DNA from 2 places in the Kosakonia calanthes genome. Region 1 is predicted to be linked to the other one. Evidence: riboswitches for the same ligand, from Rfam matches in the RefSeq annotation. Region 1 holds a riboswitch; the other holds the start of a gene.
What was found. Region 1 has a riboswitch for thiamine pyrophosphate ahead of thiB (thiamine ABC transporter substrate binding subunit). Riboswitches for the same ligand answer to the same signal wherever they lie in the genome.
Positions count from the first base shown of each region.

Region 2: it holds a riboswitch for thiamine pyrophosphate, as region 1 does, so the genes downstream of both, thiM (hydroxyethylthiazole kinase) here and thiB (thiamine ABC transporter substrate binding subunit) in region 1, are expected to answer to the same signal.

Region 1 is NZ_CP151800.1:3,910,089-3,913,499, forward strand. It holds gene sgrR (HTH-type transcriptional regulator SgrR) at 1-1,360, shown strand, start outside; TPP riboswitch at 1,397-1,497, shown strand; gene thiB (thiamine ABC transporter substrate binding subunit) at 1,528-2,511, shown strand; gene thiP (thiamine/thiamine pyrophosphate ABC transporter permease ThiP) at 2,487-3,411, shown strand, end outside.
Region 2 is NZ_CP151800.1:1,708,318-1,711,728, forward strand. It holds gene AAEY27_RS07975 (zinc-binding alcohol dehydrogenase family protein) at 1-9, opposite strand, end outside; gene AAEY27_RS07980 (Rpn family recombination-promoting nuclease/putative transposase) at 258-1,244, shown strand; TPP riboswitch at 1,365-1,461, shown strand; gene thiM (hydroxyethylthiazole kinase) at 1,496-2,284, shown strand; gene thiD (bifunctional hydroxymethylpyrimidine kinase/phosphomethylpyrimidine kinase) at 2,281-3,081, shown strand; gene fbaB (class I fructose-bisphosphate aldolase) at 3,233-3,411, shown strand, end outside.

The sequences.
Region 1 (3,411 bases):
TAAAACCGCCGTGCGCCAGATGCTGGTCTCGCATCTCGGCAGAAGTTTTCGCCAGGGGCGGCATATTCTGCGCGTACTCTATTACCGCCCGCTGCGCAACCTGCTTCCCGGTACGCCATTACGCCGTTCCGAAACGCATATGGCGCGGCAAATCTTCAGTACCTTAACGCGTATAAATGAGGAAAATGGGGAACTCGAAGCGGATATCGCCCATCACTGGAAAGCGATTTCCCCTTTACATTGGCGTTTTTATTTACGCCCCGGCATCCATTTTCACAATGGCCGCGAACTGGAAATGCGCGATGTGATTGCCTCATTACAACGCGCCACCGCTCTGCCGCTTTACTCGCACATCCGCGACATCATCTCCCCAACGGCGTGGACGCTGGACATTCATCTTTCACAGCCGGACAACTGGCTACCGTGGTTGATGGGCCATGTGCCGTCGATGATTTTGCCGCAGGAATGGAGCACGCTGGCAAATTTCGCCAGCCAGCCCATTGGCACCGGGCCTTACGCCGTGACGCGCAATACCAGCAATCAACTCAAAATTCACGCCTTTGAAGATTACTTTGGTTTTCGCGCGTTGATCGATGAGGTCAATGTCTGGGTGCTGCCGGATCTTGCCGATGAACCGACCTGCGGCCTGACGCTGGAAGGCCCAACCGAGGGGGAAAAAGCGGTGGAAAGCCGCCTCGAAGAGGGGTGTTATTACCTGCTGTTCGACGCGCGATCCAGCCGGGGAGCGAACCCGGCGGTCAGAGAATGGGTCAGCCAAATCCTCTCGCCGACCAATTTGCTGTGGCACGCCAGCGAGCATAATCAGCGCTACTGGTTCCCGGCCTATGGTTTGTTGCCGCGCTGGCACCATGCGCGCCCCGGCAGCGGTGAAAAGCCCGCCGGGCTGGAAACGCTGACGCTCACTTTCTACCGCGAACATAACGAGCACCAGGCCATTGCCGACACCATGAGCACCTTGCTGGCGGAACACGGTGTGAAACTGATCATTCAGGAAGTGGATTACGATGAGTGGCACCGCGGCGAAGCCAGCAGCGATATCTGGCTCAACAGCGCGAACTTCACCCTGCCGCTCGATTTCTCGGTGTTCGCCAATCTGTATGAAGTGCCTTTGTTGCAACATTGTATTCCTCTCGACTGGCAGGCCGATGCCGCAACCTGGCGCGCCGGGGAGATGAATCTTGCTGTCTGGTCGCAGCAGTTGCTGGCCAGCAAAGCCATTGTGCCGCTGATCCACCACTGGCTGCGCATTCAGGGGCAACGCACCATGCGCGGCCTGCGCATGAACACGCTGGGCTGGTTTGACTTTAAATCCGCCTGGTTTGCGCCGCCCGATCCTTAAAGCTTTCGAATTTTTTACCAAATCATTACAATAGCGGCGTTCTCAACGGGGTGCTGCGCCATAAGCGTGTGCTGAGAAAATACCCGTCGAACCTGATCCGGATAACGCCGGCGAAGGGATTTGAGGCTCTCGCTCAAAATCCTTTGCCACCCATTTTGAGGTGCAAAGTGTTAAAAAAATCTCTGCCATTCCTGCTGCTGTTCGCAGCGCCTGTCTTTGCGAAACCTGTTCTGACCGTCTACACCTACGACTCCTTTGCCGCCGATTGGGGTCCTGGCCCTGCGGTAAAAAAAGCCTTTGAAGCCGACTGCAACTGTGAACTGAAATTCGTGGCGCTGGAAGATGGTGTCTCGCTGCTCAATCGCCTGCGAATGGAAGGCAAAAACAGCAAAGCTGACGTGGTGCTCGGGCTGGATAACAACCTGCTGGACGCCGCCACACAGACCAAACTGTTCGCCAAAAGCGGCGTCGCCACTGACACGGTCAACGTCCCTGGCGGCTGGAAAGATGAGACTTTCGTGCCCTTCGATTACGGCTGGTTCGCCTTTGTCTACGATAAAAACAAACTGAAAAATCCGCCAAAAAGCCTGAAAGAACTGGTCGAAAGCCCACAGAAATGGCGAGTTATCTATGAAGATCCGCGCACCAGTACGCCGGGGCTGGGTCTGCTGCTGTGGATGCAAAAAGTCTACGGCGATAAAGCGCCGGAAGCCTGGCAGAAGCTCGCCGCGAAAACAGTCACCGTCACCAAAGGCTGGAGTGAAGCCTACGGTCTGTTCCTGAAAGGGGAAAGCGATTTGGTGCTGAGCTACACCACCTCTCCGGCGTACCACATCATCGAAGAGAAGAAAGATAACTACGCGGCGGCGGATTTCAGCGAAGGCCACTATTTGCAGGTGGAAGTGGCCGCCCGCACCGCTGCCAGTAAACAGCCGGAACTGGCGGAGAAATTCCTCAAGTTTATGATTTCCCCGTCTTTCCAGAGCACCATTCCCACCGGTAACTGGATGTACCCGGTCAGTAACGTGACGCTGCCTGCGGGCTTTGATCAACTGGTGAAACCACAAACTTCCCTTGAATTCACCCCGCAGGATGTCGCCAGCCAACGCGCAACATGGATTAATACATGGCAACGCGCCGTCAGCCGCTGATTGCCGGCTGGCTGCTTCCTGGCCTCACCGCCGCCACCGTGATGGTGGCGGTGGCGCTGGCGGCCTTTTTCGCGCTGTGGCAAAACGCGCCGCAAACCGGGATGTCCGACTTTTTACAGGACAGCTACCTGTGGCATGTGGTGCGTTTCTCCTTCTGGCAGGCGTTTCTCTCTGCCCTGCTCTCTGTCGTACCGGCGGTTTTCCTCGCTCGCGCACTCTATCGCCGCCGTTTTCCCGGCCGCCTGATGCTGCTGCGCCTGTGCGCAATGACGCTGATCCTGCCGGTGCTGGTCGCGGTGTTCGGTATTCTCAGCGTTTATGGCCGCCAGGGCTGGCTTGCCGCACTTTGCCAATACATCGGGCTTGAGTGGACATTCTCGCCCTACGGTTTACAGGGCATTTTGCTGGCGCACGTCTTTTTTAACCTGCCGATGGCTTCGCGCCTGCTGTTGCAATCCCTTGAGCAAATCCCCGGCGAGCAGCGCCAGTTGGCGGCACAACTCGGTATGCGCGGCTGGGCGTTCTTCCGCTTTGTCGAATGGCCGTGGCTGCGCCGCCAAATTCCTCCCGTTGCGGCCCTCATTTTTATGCTCTGTTTTGCCAGTTTCGCCACCGTGCTGTCGCTGGGCGGTGGGCCGCAAGCCACCACCATCGAGCTGGCGATTTACCAGGCATTGAGTTTTGACTTTGATCCGGCGCGCGCGGCGATGCTGGCGTTGATCCAGATGATCTGCTGCCTGGGTTTGGTGCTGTTAAGCCAGCGCATGAGCAAAGCCATTGCCGTCGGCAGCCATCAGATTCAGGGCTGGCGTAATCCGGAAGACAGGTTGTTTAGCCGAATCGCGGATATCACGCTGATCGTGTTGGCGCTGTTATTACTGCTGCCGCCCTTGCTGGCGG
Region 2 (3,411 bases), 2.2 Mb from region 1:
CGCTTTCATCTTTGCTCCGTTAATGCGTTGTGTGTTCGCTAAGGGTAGTCAACACAACGCTTATGAAAAACCCGCGAAACGGAGCAGCACTTATCCTTGAGGAGTGAAAATAGTGGATGGGCAGCACCTGAACGTATTCTGATAATGGTCCACTATGTCGCTGTAACTACTTGTTCGCGTATTGTCCGGCAGTGGCCTCGTACGTAATCTCTGGGCGCATTTAGTGATTCGAACCATTAATGAGCAGGAAGAGAGCGATGTCTAAAAAGAAAGGAAGTGGCGTCACTTCAATGCCGCATGATGCCGTGTTCAAACAATTTCTGACGCACCCGGATATCGCCCGTGATTTCCTGGGGCTGCATCTACCGGAAAGGCTGCTTGCCATTTGCGATTTAAATACGCTGCAACTGGCACCGGGAAGCTTTGTCGATGAAAGCTTGCGCGCGCTTTACAGTGATGTGCTTTATAGCCTGAAAACAACGCGTGGTGACGGGTATATTCAAGTACTGATTGAGCATCAGTCGACGCCAGACAGCGAAATGGCTTTTCGTTTGATTCGTTATGCACTAGCCGCGATGCAGCGGCATCTGGATGCAGGGCATGAAAAGCTGCCGCTGGTCATTCCGGTATTGTTTTATACCGGTAAACGTAGCCCTTATCCCTATTCAACTAATTGGCTTGATATGTTTCATGATCCTTCCACCGCGCAAACGCTTTACAGCAGCCATTTTCCGTTAGTTGATGTAACAATGATTCCTGATGATGAAATCATGAACCACCGTAGTATGGCGGCACTGACCCTGCTGCAAAAACACATTCAACAGCGGGATGTTGACGAATTATTGGACAGGTTGACTGAAATTCTGTTGGCTGAGTACATAACGGGACAGCAATTGGTTTCGTTGATAAACTACCTGGTGTATGTCGGTGAAACGCCCGATGCCGAAGGTTTTATACGTCAACTGGCGCAGCGGGTGCCGCAATATAAGGACGAACTGATGACCATCGCGCAACAGCTTGAACAAAAAGGTATTAGCCAAGGACTCAAACAAGGCCTCAAACAGGGCCTCGAGCAAGGTCTTGAACAAGGTCTCGAGCAAGGTCTTGAACAAGGTCTCGAACAAGGCCGACAGCAGGAGGCACTGAAAATTGCCCGCACCATGCTGCAAAACGGGCTTGATAGCCAGACCGTTATGAAAATGACCGGGCTTTCTGAGGCTGAAGTGACGCAACTCTGCCATTAATTTCACGTGTTGATAACGGGGTTTATTGCGCCGGGGCGTGAGAAAAGCCCGTTTACAACGCTTCTGACCGGCATTATCCTGATTGCCGGTCAATAAAATGTTAATGACAACTTATTGATTTTAAATGACTCGGGGTGCCCTTCTTTGTGAAGGCTGAGAAATACCCGTACCACCTGATCTGGATAATGCCAGCGTAGGGAAGTCAGATGCCCGCCCGGCATCCCTTCTTCACGCCGGGCAGGAGCGACATCATGCAACCTGACCTGCTTGATCGTGTGCAAACCGCACACGCGTTACAGCAATTTCGCCATCTTTCCCCCCTCGTACACTGTATGACGAACGACGTCGTACAAACCTTTACCGCCAACGTATTGCTGGCGCTCGGCGCTTCGCCTGCGATGGTGATTGAGCGTGACGAAGCCCGGCAATTCAGCGCCATCGCAGATGCGCTATTGATCAATGTCGGCACGCTCACCCGCGAACGCGCGGATGCCATGCAGGCGGCGGTCGACAGCGCGAATGCGGTGCATAAACCCTGGACACTCGATCCCGTCGCCGTTGGCGCGCTGACCTTCCGTTCGGAATTCTGCCAGCAGCTTCTGGCGCGGCACCCTGCCGCCATTCGCGCTAACGCCTCTGAAATCCTCGCCCTTGCCGGAATGCCTGCCGGTGGGCGCGGCGTTGACACCACCGATACCGCCAGTACTGCGCTGCCAGCCGCGCAAAAACTGGCGCGGCAAACCGGGGCGGTTGTCGCGGTCACCGGAGAAGTGGATTACATCACTGACGGTTCGCGGACATTGATGGTCACCGGCGGGCATGTGCTGATGACGCGCGTGGTCGGCACCGGCTGCGCGCTCTCTGCCGTCGTTGCCGCAAGCTGTGCATTGCCTGGCGACAGGCTGGTCAATGTCGCTGCGGCCTGTGCATTTATGGCGCAAGCGGGCAGCCTGGCGGTGGCGCAAAGCCAGGGGCCGGGCAGTTTTGTCCCGGCGTTTCTCGACGCGTTGTATGCATTGGGTGGGGAGGTTCGCGTATGAAACGGATCAACGCATTAACCATTGCTGGCACCGATCCCAGCGGCGGCGCGGGTATTCAGGCGGATCTAAAAACGTTTTCAGCCCTCGGCGCGTATGGCTGTTCGGTGATCACCGCGCTGGTGGCGCAAAACACGCGCGGTGTGCAGTCGGTTTACCGCATTGAGCCGGATTTTGTCGCCGCCCAGCTTGATTCCGTGCTGAGCGATGTGCGCATCGACACCACCAAAATCGGCATGCTGGCGGAAACGGATATTGTGGAAGCCGTCGCCGAGCGGTTGCGTCGCTACCAGGTGCGCAATGTGGTGCTGGACACGGTGATGCTCGCCAAAAGCGGTGACCCGCTGTTATCGCCGTCCGCGGTCGTGGCGCTGCGCCAGCATTTACTGCCGCAAGTTTCACTTATTACGCCTAACTTGCCGGAAGCCGCCGCGCTGCTCGATGCGCCTCACGCCCATAATGAACACGAAATGCATGCCCAGGGCAAAGCGCTGCTGGCGCTCGGTTGCGAAGCGGTGTTGATGAAAGGCGGTCATTTAGACGATGCCGAAAGCCCGGACTGGCTGTTCACCCGTGACGGCGCGCAGCGCTTCACCGCCCCACGGATAAATACGAAAAATACCCACGGAACCGGCTGCACACTCTCTGCCGCGCTGGCGGCGCTGCGACCGCGTCATGCCGACTGGAATTCAACCATTGTGGAGGCGAAAAACTGGCTGACCGCCGCGCTGGCACAGGCCGATTCGCTGGAAGTGGGGCACGGCATCGGCCCGGTTCACCACTTCCATCAATGGTGGTAAATCAGGATCCGAAACGTGCCAGCAGATAATGCTGAAAAAAAGGGCGGCGGTGGAAAATCTCGCGTCACGGTACCAGGCTTATTTTTGCCCATCGCAAGGATGGGTAAGGATAATCCAATTCGCCTCGCGCGAAGCTTACGGGAGCATAGCTATGACTGATATTGTGCAGTTGCTTGGCAAAGACGCCGAAAGCCTACTACAACACCGTTGCATGACCCTTCCCGCCGATCAGCTTTATCTGCCTGGCCACGATTATGTCGACCGCGTGATGATCGACAATAACCGTCCGCCTGCGGTACTGCGAAATATGCAGACGCTGTATAACCATGG